One region of the Peribacillus sp. NPDC097225 genome, then DNA from elsewhere that is predicted to be linked to it. Evidence: riboswitches for the same ligand, from Rfam matches in the RefSeq annotation. Region 1 holds a riboswitch; the other holds the start of a gene.
What was found. Region 1 has a riboswitch for glycine ahead of ACIQXH_RS17300 (amino acid permease). Riboswitches for the same ligand answer to the same signal wherever they lie in the genome.
Positions count from the first base shown of each region.

Region 1 (10,496 bases):
ATTCCTCCTGAAGCTCCTACTACCAATGCTTTTTTCATAATGGACGCCCTCCCTTTTATTTAACCACTGGTCAATACGTGGTAAAAAAAATCAGCTAATTGATTTTGTTAAAAATTTCACGTGCAACACAGCTAGATTCTTTACTTCCTCATACGTCGTGACATGACGGCAATAATGCGTGACAAAACCATGCAAGGATAAAAAGATGCTGTAAATATGCTGGATGGAGACTTTGTTCTCACATAAAGTGAAAATAATCTGGGCGAATTTTTCATAGGTTTTGTGTGGCCCTTGATTGATGAAGTTCTGTACTTCTTCGTCCTTGATCAAAAACATGATTTCATAATGGCTTTGATGGGTCAGCCCGAATTCAATGAAGCCCAAAAGAATGTTCTCTAGCTTTTCCCCATTTGGGATGGCTTGGTGCATCACATCATCCAGTTTTTGATCGAGCATGGCGAAATGTTCTTCCACTAACGCGTAAAACAACTCCGCTTTATTCTTGAAATGATAGTAAAGAGCACCATGGCTGTACCCTAATTCTTTCGCAATCTGCCTCATGGAAACATGCTGATACCCTTTCGCCACAAAGAGATCCCGTGCTGCGTCCATTATCATTTCCCGTGTTAATTCCTGTGTAACGGATTTTCTTGGTGACATGATATCCTCCTTGTTGACCACTGGTTAATTAAAAGTATAATTCATATTTTTACCATTGTCAATAAGTACCAATTAAAAGAGAGAGCCGAGGATTAAGCTCTCCCTAAGTTTTCCACATATCAATTACAACTTGGATAGACCGTGACGATCTTATCAAATAATGGATTCGATTCGGATGTAATGTCCATTTCGCTAAAAACTTCTTGGTAATGTTCTACCCATTCCACAGAACCGGTAGGTATATGGGTATCATCTTTAAGAAAATTCACAAGGACCAGCCACGTTGGAATCCCCATTTTCTCATTCAATATATATAAAAAAGCCAAACGATTCGCCAACTGATAATAACGGTTCAGCCAGACTTCCATAGGGGCCCGGGAACCCATCGCCTCCATCGTTTCCTTCATGGTACTCTCTATCAGGAATCTACTGTCCAGATCCTTTGCCCGTATCGATGAAGTCATTTCTTTCAAATGGGCCTTCGCTTCCACTAGCAAAAACCCTTTTTGACCATCTTTCCCTGCCACCGTGGCATATCCATCCCATTGCGGCCCCATCCTTGGCCAATATTTCTCCAGCTCGATTCGTCTGCCCCGCCTCACACTTTCAAGCTCCAAAAATTCATTTCTGTATTCTTGGTAACCCGTTTCCCGCAATGGGGACTTCCACTGGATGGACCGCTCTTTAGCAAGGAAAGTCAGCAAGGAAGGCGAACTCATCAAAATAAGATGGTTCAATTCCCCTTGCCTGTTATTTACGAATTGCTGAATCCAATGTTTACTCCCTTTTTCAGCCTGAACCTTCTCAAGCCTAAGCCTAGTCTTAGTATCCTTTACCAACTGCAATAAAAACTGCTCTAACAGCTCGTCCTCAAGATAAAATAAATCGATATAAGAAAAAGGCTCCTCGGCTTGATATGAATCCCGTTTGAACAAATTTCCTTGCCCAAATCCCCCATTCTGTTTCGAGTACTCCGATTCTATCCAATCCAACAATTGAAGGAATCTCATATCCGGCTGACTTTCCCATAATTCCTTAACCAGAGAATTAATGCTAAAAATCCTCTCCACTTTTCTCAATCGAATCACCTTCTTTTATGTATATTTCTTCTCTTCATCTTATATTCAAGCGCCCAACATTACAATAAATTACATATATCAGTCAATTTCTCATTTTATCGGTCAAGTTGGAAGGTTTATCGGTCAACTGGCCACTTTTATCGGTCAATCCCCTACATATATCGGTCAAACAAAAAAAGCTATGCACGAAGCATAACTTTTTCCGACACTCTATATTACGCAGATACATCCTCTTTCGCCTTCACGTCTAACGGTACCCGCTTATCCATTTTCAGTAGGTAGTAACAGGCTACAACGATTGCTAGGAAAACGATGCCCACAATCAAGGAGAGTCGCGTACTCGGGTTAAACCACATGCCGACCAATACCAATAGTAAGAATGCAATCGTTGCATAGTTGGTATACGGGGCAAAAGGCATTTTGAATGGATGGTTTTTCATTTCCTCAGCTCGTACCTTCCTGAACCTAAGCTCACTAATAAGAATCACGAACCATGGAATCATCCCGGGCAGCACACTTGCACTGTACACATACAGGAATATTTCCGGTGGAGCCAGGTAGTTCAGGACAACACCAATGGCCAAGCCCAACATGACAGCGATTGTACAATAGGCCGGCACTCCGCTTTTCGATATTTTTGCAAAGATTTTTGGCGCTTGCCCGTTCAAGGCAAGGGTATAAAGCATGCGCCCTGCACTGAAAATCCCACTATTGCATCCTGACATCGCCGCCGTGATCACGACAAAGTTGATGATGCCCGCGGCTGCGGTAACGCCTATTTTGGCAAAGGTCGATACAAACGGGCTTCCAAGTTCATCTAATTGATTCCAAGGAAATACCGTGACGATGACAAAAATCGCGCCGATATAGAAGATTAATATACGCCAAATGATCGTTTGGATCGCTTTAGTAATGGTCCTCTTCGGATCCTTTGCTTCACCTGCAGTGATCCCGATAAGTTCAACGCCTTGATAAGATGCCACAACAAGGGAAAGGGCAAAGAAGAAACCTTTCCATCCCCCCGTAAAGAAACCGCCATTAGCCCATAGGTTGGAAAGGCCGATTGCCTCCCCACCATTCCCTATCCCGAAAAAGATAAGACCTAGACCGGCAATGATCATCAAGATGATGGTAACGATCTTGATCAGTGCAAACCAGAATTCGAATTCACCGAAGGATTTGACGGAAATGAGGTTAGCGGCGCCAAGGATGACCATGGCCACCACTCCCGGAATCCAAGCCGGCAGTTCAGGGAACCAAAAATTCATATATAATCCTACGGCAATGATTTCAGACATGCCGACCAACACCCATAGGAACCAGTTGCTCCAAGCAGTTACAAATCCTGCCAATGGATGGATATAATCACTCGCAAACGTTGCGAATGAGCCCGTAGTAGGCTCCAGGTACAGCATTTCCCCCATCGAACGCATGATAAAAAAGATAAAAAGTCCCGCGATGGCATACGCCAGCATGACAGAGGGGCCGGTCCACTTAATTGTGCTGGCAGATCCCATAAATAACCCAACACCGATCGTACCGCCCAAGGCAATCATCTGAATATGACGTGCCTCCAGCCCTCTAGTTAATTCTTTATTTGACATGATAACTCCCCCAGATGTACAAGCATAAAATGACGATTCTCTAATCCTTATTTAAGATAAGTAATTTAATAGATTTACAATGCTTCCTAAAGTACTCTACCCACAAAAGCATTTCCTTATCTTATAATAATAAATATTCCGTAGAAATACAAATGTACTTTTAGGAAAAACACTTTTGGCCTTCTAGAAGTAATGGATAGGAGGACATGAGTGGTAATGGTTCTTTCCCTATACGGGTGAAGGAATCCTATGTACTATTGATAGTAAGTATCGACGGAGGTGAAAAGAAAATGAAATTAATAGGAGAAAGAATCTATCTCCGTTATTTAAAAGAATCGGATGCACCTATCCTTTTAGAAAATACAAAGGATGAGGAGATACGGTATATGACAGGAACAAAATCTATATTCACTTTAGAGCAGCTTCAATGTCATATAAAGAATGTACGTGAAGATCCATCACGCCATGATCTAGCCATTTGCTTAAACGAAAGCGATCGAATGATCGGGGAATTATCCATCTCTGATATGGACGAAGAGGACAAAAAGGCAGGATTTAGAATTTCGATGAATGCCATTGAATTAACGGGCAAAGGGTATGGTACAGAAGCTATCCGACTTGTTTTAACATTTGTTTTTGAGGAATTGGCTTTAAATCGTCTGCAACTGGAAGTATTCAGCCATAATTTACGTGGAATTAGAGCCTATGAAAAAGTTGGCTTTATCAAAGAGGGGATTTTACGAGAGTCTTTATATTTCAACGGAAAATATTCGGACGAAATCATCATGGCCATTCTTAAAAGGGACTATGAAAAAATGTCCTTATCAAACTGATTCGGGGTTCGCATCGTTTTTGGGCATCAAACTGGTCATATAGATTCACCCCCACCACATTTACATTATATCCCTTTGACCCAAAATCAAAATAGTGATAGAATTCCATTATTATTTTAAAAGAATAAATGAGTTACCAAAAAGAATTTCATCTTTCACAGCGATCATTTATTGACAACCACATACTAAGCAAGCGATGAATGCTATGGATCACACTATAGCAGGAGCAGCTTCTGGAGAGACTGTACACACGTGCAGCGCCGAAGGATTCACAATCTCAGGCAAAAGGACAGAAGAGTAACGAATATTTGTTATTCTTTAACCTTTCGAGATTGGTAGCTTCCAATCTCTTTTTTTATTGTCTTTTTTCAATCATCACTAAAAAAACGAAGTGAAATCGCTACTAAACTGGACAGATTCATTGCCCTGGTGATCGATTGGAATCAACGGACCATGCACTTCACATTCAAGAATTATAACAACGGGGGCGCACAAATTGGCTAAACAAGAATTGAAAAGGGATTTGAAAAATCGACATGTACAACTCATCGCCATAGGAGGAACCATCGGGACCGGGTTATTTTTGGGATCCGGAAAAGCCATACAGTTGGCGGGACCCTCCATTATCTTTTCGTATCTGATTATCGGGATTGCCTTGTTTTTCGTCATGAGGGCTTTAGGGGAATTGCTGTTGTCCAACGCGGGATATTCCTCATTCACCGAATTCGCCACGGAATACATCGGACCGTGGGCTGGGTTCGTGACTGGCTGGACCTATTGGTTCTGTTGGATCATGACGGCCATGGCCGATATCATCGCTGTCGGGGTCTATATGCAATATTGGTTCGACATTCCGCAATGGATCCCTGCACTTGCCTGCTTGGTGATTCTACTAGGATTGAATTTGTTGACCGTGAAGCTATTCGGAGAATTGGAGTTCTGGTTCTCCCTCATTAAAGTCATCACGATCGTCGCCTTGATCGTTGTGGGAATTGTCTTACTCATCATTGGCTTCCAAACCGATACAGGAACCGTTTCCCTCAACAACCTTTGGAGTCATGGGGGCATGTTCCCGAACGGCGCATCCGGCTTTTTGCTTTCCCTACAGCTAGTCGTCTTCTCCTTTGTTGGTGTCGAAATCATTGGGGTGACAGCGGCCGAAACCGCCAATCCGAAAAAAAACATCCCGTCAGCGATCAATAAGATCCCTGTCCGGATATTGCTTTTCTATATCGGTGCCATCACCGTCATCCTTTGTGTCAATCCATGGACACAGCTCGATGCCGCAAGCAGCCCATTCGTGGAGGTCTTCGCCTTGATCGGGATTCCGGTTGCTGCAGGGATTATCAATTTCGTCGTGTTGACATCCGCCGCTTCTGCCGGGAATAGTGGATTGTTTTCAACAAGCCGCATGCTTTATACCTTGAGCAACAATAACGAAGCACCTGCTAAACTTAAGAAATTAAATAAACGTGCTGTTCCGAGCAATGCATTGGTTACGTCCACCATCGTTGTCTCCATTGGGGCATTATTAAGTAAAATCATACCGGAGCAAGCTTTCACCATCGTGACAACGATTAGTGCGATCTGCTTCCTATGGGTCTGGAGCATCATCTTGATTTCCCATATCCGGTATACGAAAAAACGGCCGGACTTAAGGGCTACGTCCACTTTCAAGGCTCCCTTAACACCTTTCATCAACTATGTAATCTTAGGGCTGTTTGTCTTCATCTTGATCGTCATGCTGTTTGCTGAAGCGACCAGGCCGTCATTATTGCTGACACCGCTTTGGTTCATTCTTTTAGTTGTCATATATAACTATCGAAAAAAATGAACGAGGAATTTTGGGATACGGAAGTCTACCTTCCTATCCCATTTTCCTGTGATTAAATGAGAGAGTAAAATGAAGCGTGACGAATATTTTTTTCTGCCACACTATTAATTTTTTTATCGAATTAGTGTAAGGTACTAGGTATTACGGAAACATTTTTTTAGAAAAACATCATAATCTGTGAAACGTATTTAGAATGGAGGGGTTGCTTCATGAAAGTATTATATATTCTTACACTCGTTCCTTTTATCGGCATATTAGGGTTTCTTCCTTTTGTTAATAAAGTAGAACCTTATGTATTGGGGATGCCTTTTTATATGTTTTGGATGGCGATGTGGGTCGTGCTCACTTCCGTCACTCTAGCCGTCATGTATAAGTTGGATCCTAGGAACCGGGAAGGTGAAGAAGAATGAATATTGCTCTTATCATTATTTTAGCATTTTTACTTTTATCGATTTTTCTTGGGATCCGTTCGACAAAAGGAAAAGACATGAACCTGGAACAATGGACGGTGGGCGGCCGCGGTTTTGGCGCCATATTCGTCTTTCTATTGATGGCAGGGGAAATTTACACAACCTTCTCCTTCCTTGGAGGAAGCGGCTGGGCTTATGGAAAGGGTGCGCCCGCTTTATACGTCCTCATTTATATTACCTTGTCTTATGTATTATCCTATTGGCTACTTCCGGCCATTTGGAAATACGCAAAAGAAAATCGGCTTATGTCACAATCCGATTTCTTCGTAAGCAAATACAAGAGCCCAACTCTAGGGATTCTTGCTGCCCTTGTCGGCGTGGTATCGATGATTCCGGTCGTCGTCGTACAGCTCAAAGGCTTAGGGATCATTGTTTCCGAAGCATCATATGGCGCCATTTCCATGTCCACCGCTGTGTGGCTTGGAGCTATCAGCCTGACCATTTATGTCATGATTTCAGGCATTCATGGATCAGCCTGGACAGCCGTCATCAAGGACATCATGATGATCGTCATCATCGCATTCCTGGGCATTTATCTTCCGATTCATTACTTTGGTGGTCTTCAACCGATGTTTGAGACCATAAATGCCGCCAAACCAGGTTTCCTGACGCTGCCAGAACAAGGTCTTAGCGTTTCATGGTTCATCTCGACCGTCATCTTGCTCGTATTTGGTTTTTACATGTGGCCCCAAGTATTCAGTGCCGTCTATACGGCCCGGAGCGGAAAAACATTTCGTAAAAATGCCATCATCAGTCCACTGTATACGCTCATGTTACTATTTGTCTTTTTTGTAGGATTTGCAGCGATTTTGAAAGTGCCGGGACTGGAAGGTGCCGATGCGGACCTTTCCTTATTGCGCCTTGCGATACAGACCTTTGATCCATGGTTTATAGGAGTCATCGGTGCGGCTGGCATGTTGACGGCATTAGTGCCAGGATCGATGCTGTTGATGAGCGTCTCTACGCTCCTAGCGAAAAATGTCTATAAGGAACTCCATCCTGGAGCATCAGACCGGCATGTGGTACGTTTGGCCAAGTTACTCGTTCCCGTGATTGCACTCATATCCGTTTACTTCACCTTAAACGGCGGAGAAACGATGTCTGCTTTGATCTTGATGGGATATAGCTTCATTACACAACTATTCCCGTCCCTGTTATTCAGCCTGAAAAAGAAGAACTTTATCAATAAATATGGGGCAATAGCGGGTATCATCTGTGGACTGGCCATCGTCACCTACATCACCATCAGCCAATCGACAATCGGCACGCTGTTCCCATCCTTGCCACAAGCGGCGAAGGATCTGAATGTCGGAATCATCGCCTTGGCTGTGAACTTTATCGTGATGATGGTTGTCAGCCTCGCATTCAAGAAGCTGGTAGTTGGCGAAGTTAAACCCGTAGTGGTTAAAGAAGTATAAAAAAAAGCAATCGGACCTCAGTGAAAACTGAGACCGATTGCTTTTTTTGTCTTAATGGGCCTTCCTGAACCGATCATTACCGGAGAATGAATCCTTCTGGCAATGTGGCTTTCATCAAGATGGCCGTTTCCTTGAGCCTTTCTTGATTGTAGGAGGAATGCTGGAGCAAATCATCATCCAGGTAGGCTGGGTGGGTCATGACCTCCACGCTTTTGCCCTCACTAATCCGCTCGTTAAGGGTTTGAAAGTAATCGACGGCCGCCTTTTCCCCATAAAAATCGTCAAGGAATGTATCGGTCACTGTTTCAATGTCCTGAAAATGGGGTCCCGCTTTTCGGACTGGTAGCCCATAATGGGCGGAAAGCTTTTTCACGACCGGCCAAAAGGCCGGGATCGCATGGACATGATGATGACTGTCAAAATGGGTCGGCATCATCCCCAAATCGATGAATTTATCAATCTGGGCAGACCATTCCCTCTCCAACTCTTCCAAGGAAATACTACCCGGGTTCCCATATACCTCATCTTGCTTTTTGAAGTTTCCCTCTCTGTCTACAAGGCTAGGCACATCATGTAGCAGCGGCCGTCCCCATGTCAGGACAAGATGGATGCCCACCTTAAGCGTGCGATGATCTTTGGCAATTCTGATGGCATGATCGGTCGCTTTTGCATTCATCATCATGGTCGCCGAATTGACTATTCCATTTTTGTGGCTATTCAATATGCCGTAATTCACAGCCCGCGAAAACCCGAAATCATCAGCATTGACCAGCACTTCAATCATGAAAACTTCCTTGTAATTCCTTATTCTCGAAGAACTGCGGCAAAAATTCCTTATGCGCCAAGAGCATTTCATCCAGAATCAATTTCCCCACCCGGTCACTTGGAACTAGTGGGTTGATGGTCATCGCAAGCAGGGCCGTATCATAGTTGCCTGTTACGGCAGCCTCGATAGCCACCCTTTCAAAGGACTTAATTTGCTGGACGAGTCCGCGAACGGCTACCGGTAATTCACCTACCGTAATCGGTTTTGGACCATCCTTCGTAATCACACAGCTCACTTCAACGGCTGAATCGTACGGGATGCCTTCAATCGCACCATAATTCATCGTATTGACCGCCTGTATATCACGTTTATCCGTATACATGGAATGGATCAACCGAACCGCGGCATCACTGTAGTAAGCGCCGCCCCGTTCTTCAAGTTGTGGTGGCTTGATGTCTAGATCGACGTCTTTATATAGTTCAAATAGTTCCGTTTCCAGCTTTTGTACGACCTCAGCCCTTGTTTCCCCATTTTCTGCATCCTTCAGCTCTTGAGCCAGGATATCTCCCGTTTTGTAGTAATAATTGTGATATGGGCAAGGAAATAAATTCAATGCACGAAGGAATTCTGGCTCCCATCCCATCGCATGGATATTCTTCATCGTCACCGCTTTATCCGGGTCTGAAATCATATCGATAATTTCCTCTTTCACGCTCTTTCCATCCACGAATACATCCAACCCGTATACCATATGGTTCAATCCGGCGAAATCAATTCGCACCCGGTCCGGTTCCACCTTCATCAACTCGGCGACACCACGTTCCATCCCGATTGGCACATTGCATAGACCGACGATTTTAGTGATGTTGCTATGACGCAGAACCGCTTCCGTGACCATGCCGGCAGGGTTCGTGAAATTGATCAACCAGGCATTCGGGCAAATCTCTTCCATCTCCCGGGCGATGTCAAGAATGACAGGAATCGTCCGAAATGCTTTGAACAACCCGCCTGGTCCATTCGTTTCCTGACCGATGACCCCATGCTTCAGCGGAATTTTCTCATCAAGCGCCCTCGCAGCCAGCTGCCCGACCCGTAATTGGGTCGTGACATAGTCGGCACCCTCTAGAGCTTTCTTACGGTCAAGCGTTAAGTGAATATCGATCGGCACTCCCGCTTTTTCCACCATCCGTCTTGCCAGCCCGCCGACGATTTCAAGCTTTTCCTTGCCAGCTTCTATATCCACGAGCCAGATTTCACTTACAGGAAGCTCCTTGTAATATTTAATAAATCCTTCAATCAGTTCCGGCGTATAACTTGAACCTCCGCCTATCGTAACGATTTTCAACCCCTTACTCATTCCGCTGTCCCCTCCTTGATCTTGTTGGCTCCAAGAAACTCTTCTCTCATCTCAATCATTTCAACCGCCAAATCCTTCAAAGTCATCGCCGTCATCAAATGATCCTGTGCGTGTATCAGGATAATCGGGATGTCTAATTTCTCGCCACCCGCTTCCGCATGAATCAACTGGGTCTGAAATTTATGCGCCTGCAATAATTCCGTCTCCGCCTCCGCTATCTTCTGCCTGGCTGCTTCGAAATCTTTTTTCTTGGCTTCTTGCAAGGCTTCCATCGCAAAGCTCCTTGCATTTCCACTGTGTAAAACAAGTTGGAAAGATAACTGATATAATTCTTCTTTTTCCATGTTCCCCACTTCTTTCTTAAAGACTTACTGATTCTGTTTCCGAATCCTTTGTAAGCTCCGTTTTATTTTTCGAGTCAATTTTCACTTGGGCATACACGAACGGCAAGTAGATTACGGTTGAAATGACGAGA
Region 1 covers NZ_JBIWDJ010000007.1:84,696-95,191, forward strand. The annotation lists gene ACIQXH_RS17275 (SDR family NAD(P)-dependent oxidoreductase) at 1-38, opposite strand, end outside; gene ACIQXH_RS17280 (TetR/AcrR family transcriptional regulator) at 91-660, opposite strand; gene ACIQXH_RS17285 (hypothetical protein) at 780-1,739, opposite strand; gene ACIQXH_RS17290 (amino acid permease) at 1,955-3,343, opposite strand; gene ACIQXH_RS17295 (GNAT family N-acetyltransferase) at 3,634-4,176, shown strand; glycine riboswitch at 4,400-4,479, shown strand; gene ACIQXH_RS17300 (amino acid permease) at 4,673-6,010, shown strand; gene ACIQXH_RS17305 (DUF3311 domain-containing protein) at 6,220-6,420, shown strand; gene ACIQXH_RS17310 (sodium:solute symporter family protein) at 6,417-7,898, shown strand; gene chbG (chitin disaccharide deacetylase) at 7,975-8,682, opposite strand; gene ACIQXH_RS17320 (6-phospho-beta-glucosidase) at 8,675-10,021, opposite strand; gene ACIQXH_RS17325 (PTS sugar transporter subunit IIA) at 10,018-10,365, opposite strand; gene ACIQXH_RS17330 (PTS sugar transporter subunit IIC) at 10,382-10,496, opposite strand, start outside.

Region 2 (10,496 bases), on a different contig from region 1:
GATCCGTTCTTGTTGCAAAAATCAATATGTAACCTACATGTCCGTTTCGCTTAACAAGTTACACTAAATTTATCATAGCGAAACACAAAATTCAACATGTAGTGTTTAAGTATTTATTTTAACCACTATATATTGTGTTGTGGTTGATTGTCTTTTAATTTTGTCAAACGGTGAATCAATTAATTGAGTTAGTAAAAGGGAGGAAAATGTCGATTTATAATAAAAATTAGACAGATTTCAATGAATTTGAACATTGCATTTTGCCCGCCTCTTTCAAAGCACTGACGTTACAAGGAATACATGCTTGTTCACACAAATCTGAAAAAACTTATTTATTCCCGACTCTCGCTTCCCCTCTTTTTCTACCTCAAAAAATTCCAGTCATCACTTTCATATTTATTTTTGGCGATGTCCTTCACTTCCTGTAATTGCTTTTCACTCAGCACATATGGTTTCAAATCAATCGACAGACCCTCAGAAAAACCGTTTTCAAAGGCTACCTTCGCCTCGGAAATAGTTATTTTTCTACCAGCAATGTCATTGATGGCCACTGCTTTGTTTCTCAGATTGTTTTTCATCTTCTCTTTTACTTTATCATCGGAGAACTTGAATACACTAAATAGCTTCTCCTCATCAAGTTCAAGCAGGATGGCTCCATGCTGAAGGATAACACCTTTTTGTCTCGTTTGTGCGCTGCCCGCAACTTTCCTTCCCTCAACAACCAGTTCATACCAGCTTGGCGCATCAAAGCAAACTGAGGACTTTGGAGATTTCAGCATCTCTTTATCCTGTTCAGTTTCAGGCACAGAGAAATAGGCATCCAGTCCGAGGTTTCTGAACCCCTTCAATATCCCTTCAGAAATCACCCGATATGCTTCGGTCACTGTATTCGGCATTCCCGGATAAGACTCTGGGACAATGACGCTATAGGTGAGTTCATGTTCATGCAAAACAGCCCGACCGCCTGTAGGCCTACGGACAAAACCTAAGCCTTGCCTTTCAACTTCCGCCAAATCGATTTCGGTCTCAGCCCTTTGAAAATACCCGATGGATAATGTAGCCGGGTTCCACCCGTAAAACCGGATCATGGGAGGGATTTCCCCATTACTCTGCCAATTCAAGAGTGCTTCGTCCATTGCCATATTATAAGCAGGTGAACAATCGCCTGAATCAATGAATCCCCATTTTTCTTTCGTCACGATTACCCCTCTTTTCACGTAGGCTTATTAAACCCTCTAAAAAAACTCACAAGTAGTAGTTTACCAGAGTTTAGCAACGTAAAAAAGAAAGTAAGCTATTCCACCAAATATTTATAAAATTTTTTTTGATTATTGGAGAAACCAATTATATAATAGACATTGTCTGTATTCGTTTAGGTAGAAGGGAGTTTTTATGGTTGGATATCTTATATACACTGATTATCATCATAGTAGCCATCGTTGCATATTCACTATTTAATTGGTTCCGTCAACGTAAAATCGTTAAAACCTTAACACAGGAAGAATTTATCGCTAATTACAGAAAAGTTCAATTAATTGACGTACGGGAACCTAATGATTTTGATAATGGACATATCTTAGGGGCAAGAAATATCCCTATGACACAAATGAAGACCCGCTTAGTGGAAATTAGGCAGGACAAGCCTGTATACTTGTATGCTCAAAGTGAAATCATTAGCGGAAGAGCGGCAGCCATGCTATATAAAAAAGGCTACAGGGAACTTTTTCACTTAAAAGGCGGTTTCAAAATGTGGACAGGGAAGATCAAGGCGAAGAAATAAGGCCCAATTGCCTAAACCTTACATCTTATCCGGTTTTGAAACATATCATACTGTTCAATAGGGAACTCATGCTTAACAGGCCAAGCATGTTATTTCCCGAGATACATATGAATTTTACCAAATAAAAAACCCCCGCCATCTGGCAGGGGTTTTTTCAGCATCATGCTTGATAACGAAGAATTGGTTTTCTAGCGGCCAATGTTTCATCCAGGCGTTTAATAACCGTGGTATGGGGAGCCTCCTGAACGATTTCAGGGGTTTCTTCGGCTTCCTTGGCTATTTGTATCATTGCATCTATGAAAGCGTCCAGTGTTTCTTTTGACTCCGTTTCCGTCGGTTCGATCATCATTCCTTCTTCTACATTTAACGGAAAATATATGGTTGGTGGATGATACCCAAAATCAAGTAGTCTTTTCGCAATATCTAATGTACGGACTCCCAACTGCTTTTGCCTCCGACCACTCAATACAAATTCATGCTTACAATGGCGATTATATGGCAAATCGAAAAATGGTTCCAAACGTCGCATCATATAATTTGCATTGATGACGGCATTCTCCGTAACGGCCTTAAGTCCATCCGGTCCCATTGACCTTATGTACGTATAAGCCCTTACATTGATGCCGAAGTTCCCATAATAGGGCTTGACCCTTCCAATGGATTGTGGACGGTCATAATCAAGGACAAACTGATCGCCCTCTTTTGTCACGATCGGTTTAGGCAAATAGGGAATTAAATCCGACTTCACCCCAACCGGACCTGAACCAGGTCCTCCTCCGCCATGGGGTCCAGTGAATGTTTTATGGAGATTTAAATGAACAACGTCAAAACCCATATCTCCTGGACGCACTTTGGAAAGAACAGCATTCAGGTTAGCCCCGTCATAATAAAGCTTTCCACCGGCGTCATGGACAAGCTGTGCCATCTCCAGGATATCCTCTTCGAATAAGCCTAATGTATTTGGATTCGTAAGCATTAATGCTGCTGTATCTGGTCCTACCACTCGCTTCAAGTCTTCAAGGTCCACGAGCCCGAATTCATTGGATTTTACCGTAATCGTCTCTAGTCCGGCAACTGTTGCCGAAGCCGGGTTCGTTCCATGGGCCGAATCGGGGACGATGACTTTCGTACGGTTTACATCTCCATTCGCTTCATGGAAAGCCCTGATCATCATGAGCCCAGTCCATTCACCATGCGCCCCGGCAGCAGGCTGCAAGGTCACTTGATCCATTCCTGTAATTTCCGTCAAATGTTCCTGAAGATCAAATAACAACTCTAGAGCACCTTGGACGGTTTCTGGGTCCTGGTATGGATGGATATGGGCAAAACCATTGTACCTGGCGACATTTTCATTAATTTTCGGATTATATTTCATCGTACAGGAGCCGAGTGGATAAAACCCAGAGTCCACTCCATGGTTCCGTTTGGATAAAGCCGTATAATGACGCATGATATCAAGCTCGGAAACTTCCGGAAGCTCGGCTTCCTCCGTACGTATATATTCCACAGGCAGGATTTCTTCTAGTGGAATATCCGCTACATCCATTTCAGGAAGGCTATACCCGATTCGACCGGCTGTACTGATTTCAAAAATGAGTGATTGATCTTGATTATTCATAGTTGATCCCCCAGTTCCTGCGCAAATGCATCGATTTCTTCTTTTGTTCTTAGTTCCGTTACAGCCACTAGCATATGATTTTTCAACTCGGGATAAACGGAGCCCAGGTCAAAACCACCAATCATTTCTTTTTCAAAGAGCCTCTTATTGATATCTTTGTAGGGAAGAGGCAACTTAATGACAAATTCATTAAACGAAGGTCCTTCAAAGACCACTTCAATTCCTTGTGCTTGGAGCGTCTTTTTTGCGTAATGGGCTTTTTGAATATTCTGGACGGCCATTTCTCTGACGCCTTTTTTCCCTAGAGCAGTCATGGCTACAGAGGCTGCCAATGCGTTCAATGCCTGATTGGAACAAATATTGGATGTAGCTTTGTCACGGCGTATATGTTGCTCACGTGCTTGGAGCGTCAGTACGAAGCCCCGTTTTCCATCCTCATCCACTGTCTGACCGACTAAACGGCCCGGCACTTTCCGTAGCAGTTTTTTCGTGACCGCGAAATATCCGCAATGAGGTCCGCCGAATGCGGCTGGAATGCCGAATGGCTGAGCATCACCCGTCACGATATCGGCACCGAGTTTTCCCGGCGGAGTCAATGCACCAAGTGCAAGCGGATTACTCGATACGATAAACATCGATTTCACGTTATGTATGATTGCTTCCATTTCCTTCAACGGCTCGATGCGTCCAAAGAAGTTGGGGTACTGTACGATGACGCCTGCAATATCATCCGAAGCCAGGTCTTTTAAAGCAGCAATATCTGTGACTCCGTCTTTATGAGGAATCTCGATGACCTCCACCCGTTGACCCTTTGCGTAGGTTTTCACCACTTCCCTTGATTCAGGATGGACAGTAGATGATAATAAAATCTTTTTCCGGCGCGTTTGTCCGGCAGCAAGCATGGCCGCTTCAGCTAAGGCTGTTCCACCGTCATACATCGAGGAATTCGCAACCTCCATACCCGTCAATTCACATATCATCGTTTGATATTCAAAGATGGCCTGAAGCTCTCCTTGAGAAATTTCCGGTTGATAGGGAGTGTAGGCTGTATAAAACTCCGAACGGGATAGGACGTGATCGACGATGACAGGTGAATAATGATCATACACACCAGCCCCAAGGAAAGATGCATAGTTTTTCAAATCCGCATTTTTGGAAGCCAGTTTTGATAGTTCCTTCATTAAAGCTGGCTCTGATTTTGCTGGTTTTATGTCATATTCACCTTGAAATCGGACATTTTCTGGTATATCGCTGAAGAGATCATCGACGGATATGACCCCTATAACTTCCAACATTTCTTTTTTATCCTGCTCTGTCATCGGTAAGTAACGATGTTTCATCTTATGGACCATTCCCTTCTATTTTCGTGTATTTTTATAAAAAGGTGTTTGGATAACAATGGCTTTCAGTCTTTTAGAGCGAATTTCCACTTCGACTTCCGTGGATAGACTTGAGTGATTCTTATCGATAAGGACCAATCCTACATTTTTATTCAATGTTGGTGACTGAGTCCCTGTCGTCACTTCGCCAATGAGTTTCTCCCCGTTATATACTTTATAGCCATGCCGAGGTATGCCCCGGTCAATCATTTCGATTCCAACAAGCTTACGTGGTGCCCCTTTTTCCTTTTGTTCGGCAAGCACGGCTTTTCCAAAAAAGTCTGACGCCTTATCCGGTTTAACCGCAAAACCAATCCCCGCTTCGATTGGGGTGATGTCCGGCGAAAGCTCTTGACCATAAAGCGGTAGTTTCGCTTCGAATCGAAGGGTATCACGGGCTCCCAGCCCAATCGGTTGTATCCCATCATCTTTACCAGCTTCCAAAATTTTTCTCCAGAGGGCTGGACCATCCTCACTTCGGCAATATATCTCGAAACCATCTTCCCCCGTATACCCTGTACGTGAAACCATCGTGGATATATTATGAATGTGGACATCTTCTTTAAATTTAAAAAAGCCAATTGTGCTTAAATCGGTTTGCTCGGTAATCTTCTGCAATACTTTCTCCGCTCGAGGACCCTGCAGAGCAAGTTGCGCATAATCGTTTGAAACATTATTGATGCTGACACCTTCCATACCATTCGCCTGAAGCCAATTGAAGTCTTTCTCGATGTTGGCTGCATTGACCACAAGCAGATAATCCTCTTCCGCTTTTTGGTAAACGATAAGATCGTCCACGGTCCCCCCATTTTCATAACACATGGCTGTGTATAGCGCTCCGCCCTGTTTCAGCTTGGCTACGTCATTCGTCAACATCTTTTGTAAAAAGGAAAGGCTCCCGAAACCTTTTACCTCAATCTCTCCCATATGCGACACATCAAATAAGCCACCTCTTGTACGCACAGCTTCGTGTTCATCTTTTATGCCGGTAAACTGCACGGGCAGTTCCCACCCACCAAAATCGATCGTTTTTCCACCGTGCTCACTGTAAACCTCGAATAATGGCGTTCTTTTTAAATCGCTCAAAAAATGACCTCCTTCAATTTTTTTGCTTGTTCTCTTTCACCTGATATTCCTTAAAAAAAAGACACAAAAAAGGACAGAGAAAGCCAAAATGGCTTTTTCTCTGTCCTGAAACCTGAAAGTTTACCTATTATTATAGGTTTTCCCCTTTGGTGGCCGTCATTAAATAATTGGCGCTCTCCAGAGTCGCGTCCGATAAGAGTTCATTTGCCTGAGAGATTCACTGCTAAGTTTGCTCCTTCGGCGCTACATATGTAGATGGTAGTCTCTCCCCTTATCCTCACCCGCATATTGATGGAAAAGACTGAAAATTCCCCACCTGATGGTCATCCATTTGCGTGAAATGGGTACCAATCTGCTCATTGTTGATCTTTGGATAAAGCACTATCCAAATGCTAATACTATAATAACTAAAATTATTATCCAAGAAGAATATTTTCCTTCTAACTTCATTACTATTGCAATTTTCTAAATATATTTACATCCTACCCTAAGATACTTTACTCTGCAATAACTTTCGTGGAGAAAGATTTTATTAACCTATAAAAAAGTTCATGGTCTAAAGAAACTAAGAAAATTATGTTTTAAGAAGGAGCAAGAATCAATGAAAATCAATATATCCTTCAGTTCTGATTGGAATGATGAATTTCTGCAAAAGATGGAAAACGACGGTCCATGGGGAAATTGGGATCTTTATAAACTGGCCATCCAAATGGAAGAGAACCTAATTATTCCTGATTTCGAAGGCTTACAAGCGCCTAAGCACCTTCAACAACTGACTCCCCTTCCCCATCAATTAGAGGCTGCACGTCAGGTGGTTGAACAGATGAATGGCAAAGCCATATTGGCTGATGAGGTCGGTCTTGGTAAGACTATCGAAGCTGGATTGATTTTAAAAGAATATATGATTCGGGGACTGGTTAAAAAGGTTTTGATCCTTGTACCCGCATCACTTGTCACCCAATGGGCTTTCGAACTGAATACGAAGTTTCATATTCCTGCAGTCGTTCAAAGGAAGAGTTATGTATGGGAATCATGCGACATCGTCATATCCTCCATCGATACGGCTAAGCGAGCCCCCCATCGGGATATCATTTTCAATCAAGAATATGACTTTATCATTATTGATGAAGCTCATAAACTTAAAAATAATAAAACGAAAAATTATGAATTTGTCCAAAATCTTAAAAAGAAATTCTGTTTATTGCTGACTGCTACACCCATTCAGAATAAAATCGAGGAAATCTTTAATCTCGTTTCATTATTAAAGCCTGGACACCTAGGAAATGCCGCACTCTTTTCCGAAAAATACAAAGGGAAAGGCCGGAACATTCTAGAAGATGAGCACTTAAAGGAGCTTGTCAATACGGTCATGATAAGAAACCGACGTGCCGATACTGGAATTGAATGGACGAAGCGGCGTGTAGAGACGATCATCATTGAATTTTCACCAACTGAACAAGCCTTGTATGATGCCGTAACGAAGTTTAAACCAATATCAGACGGAACAAAAGGAAGTGCTTTTTCTTCACTCACCCTTCAAAGGGAAGCATGCAGCAGCCGAGAAGCAGTCTACTATACATTGAAGAATATGAAGGAAAAATACAAAGAACCATCGGCTGACTTTGAAGCAAGATTAGATGATCTGTTTGAGAAAGTAAACCTCACCGAACAAAATTCAAAGGCAGAGAAGGCTTTGGAACTGATTAAGAAAATTGATGACAAGGTCATTATTTTCACCGAATATCGTGCTACACAGCTTTATCTACAATGGTACCTGCAACAGCATGGCATTTCATCCGTTCCATTCCGCGGAGGGTTTAAGCGTGGTAAAAAAGATTGGATGAAGGAACTATTCCAGAAGAAAATCCAGGTATTGATTGCCACCGAAGCCGGAGGAGAAGGAATCAACCTACAGTTTTGCCATCACTTGATCAATTTTGATTTGCCTTGGAATCCAATGAGGTTGGAACAAAGGATTGGACGGATTCATCGACTTGGTCAAGAAGAAGACGTCATGATTTATAACTTTGCCACTAAAAATACAGTCGAAGAGCATATTTTGAAATTGCTATATGAAAAAATCCACTTATTTGAAAAGGTAATTGGAGAACTGGATGATATTTTAACGAAGTTGGATATTAACAATATCGAGGAATATTTAATTGATGTTGTCGGAGAGTCCAAATCAGAAGGAGAAATGAAAATTAAAATGGATAATTTGTCTTCCATGATTCAGTTCGCACAAGCTATGAAGGATGGTGAAATCCATGCAGCAACAGGAAATTCATGATTTTTTAATAACCTACTTTCAATCCAACGCATGTGAGGTGTTGGAAAATACCTCTTCATATCTCACTGTTCAGTTAACGATCGAAATGGATAAGGAACTCATGAACAGACCTTTTTATTGGCACTATCTCGAAAAAACCGGTGGGATACCGAATCCTGGCATGCTTACGTTAATCACCCATCCCGAACTGGCACCGCCTGATTTGAAAGGGGAAATCATTCATTTTGGTTCGCCACGGCTCCACCAAATTATCCAGTCGACCAAGAGGCTGGCAGGTTTCATCAGGCTTTTTGAGGATAGGCCTCCCTTAAAGACAGGCCAAAGTCCACTTTTTCCTTGGCTCACCCAAAATGTAAAAATCTCTTATCAGTGTGACAGAAAAAAAGATATCTTCATGTCCATAGGACTTAATTTAATTTCCGGTGAATTCATAGAAGGATTTCATGAGCGTCTCCTGTCGGTCAAGGTCACTCCCAAAATACCGGATTATTCTTTTACACTTTCCCCCTTGATCATGCCTAAAAGCGGGCTATCCAGACTCGATACATATATTCGTAAAAGCTTCGAGAATGATGATCATACCTGGGCGGAAGAAGCGATGGAACGGTGGCAGACAGACTTGAATCTATTGGAACATTTTTATAAGGATATGGAAGATAAAAGCGAAAGCTATTTTACTGAGAAACAGGCATTGCAAGCCCAATATGAGCCAAATATCCAAATTACCATCATCAATGGCGGGCTATTCTATTTATCCGACCAATCATTAGCATAATGGTCTCTAAAGCCGGTCATTAAGAAAAGCAGATGTCTATGAATTCAAGACATCTGCTTTCTTTTTTTGACTTTTTTAATGAACATGGACACGGCGAAAGGGACAATCCCAAACCAGTGAGAAACTCTAGGCTCCTTATCCTCTTTCCGATGACGGCGCTTTTCTTTTCTTTCTCTCTTGGTTAAATTGAAATACTGTACGATTTGCTGTGTAATATATTTGATATAAGCGTTCGTAGACATACATTATCACCCATGACCAAGTATGCCCCATATTCGTATTCCATATTCGTTCACCATAAATCGACATGTTAGTCCTTCAGTTTTTCTATCCATTCTATCACTCTACCTAGTTTTTTATCATATAGAATGATGATTCGGCCTGCTCGCTTATTTTTGGTGATAGAAGAAAATTCGATATAGGCATATCGCACATCCTGCTTCGTTAACCTATAGTGAACATCACCATTAGGATAGGCGATTTCCCCCTGAATGCTTTTGGGTACCTCATCCTCCCATTCGGCTGTCACTTCATTAACGGCCAGATGCACTAAGTGATCGGAAAGTAAGGTCTCTTCTACTTCTTTATAAAATTTTTTATCAATAACGAATTGATCAACCATCAGTATCGTGAACATGATAAAAACACTAGCTATAATCATAACCATTGGGAATATGACTCCTTTTTGATTATTCATCAGCCACCAACTCACTTTTAATGAAGGGATGGAACCTTCGTATAAAGGTCTGACCTGCTTTATCCGTTATATTGAGTACGATGACGTTGCCATCCTTTTCAACCTTCACATTCGAAATGTTCTGGAGTATGACCTCATGGCCCTCCCCGTTAACCCGTCTTCTAAGCTTGTCATTATATTGCTCGATTAAAGACAAATCCTCTCCTGAAAGTAAATATAATTTATTCCCCACAACATCCTGGCTTTTGGAGCTTCTGACTTCCTGTTGCATTTGCAACGTAAAGAGCTCCCACTCTTTAGGATGTATTCTATTTTTTGTTCCTATCTGGGATTGAATGATTGAGAAAAACTGGAGGATAAAAAGGGAAAGGGTCAGCAGGATCATTAAGGAAAAGAGCATTTCAATCATGGTAAACCCTTCACTTTTTCGCAACATCACAAATCGATTCATACTTCCCCTTTGCATTTTCATATCGGACACATCCTTCAACCATATCCGGAAACTCCTTTTGGACATTCCAGGTCAATTCATACGATTTTTCCTGGTACGTAATTTCTTCGTGGATAGCCTGTATTTCCCCATCCATATATGCCAACAATCTTTCATACAGCAAATGATGGGCATCCGCCCTCAAAACTACGTTCTTACGATTGGACATCGAATCTTCAAGAATAGGAAGCATGGAAATCACTAGGAATACACAAATGGAAAAAGAGGCTATCATTTCTAAGTAGACGTATCCTTTACTGTTTCTCAATCCTGAACCTCCCTTTACCGATATTGACCACCAGCTTGTATTTCCCCTTTGAAGTATCAATGGTCATCGTACCGGCTTTTGAAGCATTTCCATATTGATTGAAATAAAAAGAA
Region 2 covers NZ_JBIWDJ010000001.1:378,263-388,758, forward strand. The annotation lists gene ACIQXH_RS01865 (lipoate--protein ligase family protein) at 363-1,199, opposite strand; gene ACIQXH_RS01870 (rhodanese-like domain-containing protein) at 1,397-1,780, shown strand; gene gcvPB (aminomethyl-transferring glycine dehydrogenase subunit GcvPB) at 1,941-3,398, opposite strand; gene gcvPA (aminomethyl-transferring glycine dehydrogenase subunit GcvPA) at 3,395-4,738, opposite strand; gene gcvT (glycine cleavage system aminomethyltransferase GcvT) at 4,757-5,863, opposite strand; glycine riboswitch at 5,962-6,046, opposite strand; glycine riboswitch at 6,050-6,144, opposite strand; gene ACIQXH_RS01890 (DEAD/DEAH box helicase) at 6,465-8,153, shown strand; gene ACIQXH_RS01895 (YqhG family protein) at 8,131-8,928, shown strand; gene ACIQXH_RS01900 (YqzE family protein) at 8,973-9,170, opposite strand; gene comGG (competence type IV pilus minor pilin ComGG) at 9,239-9,595, opposite strand; gene comGF (competence type IV pilus minor pilin ComGF) at 9,618-10,097, opposite strand; gene ACIQXH_RS01915 (hypothetical protein) at 10,045-10,383, opposite strand; gene comGD (competence type IV pilus minor pilin ComGD) at 10,370-10,496, opposite strand, start outside.
Region 2: it holds a riboswitch for glycine, as region 1 does, so the genes downstream of both, gcvT (glycine cleavage system aminomethyltransferase GcvT) here and ACIQXH_RS17300 (amino acid permease) in region 1, are expected to answer to the same signal.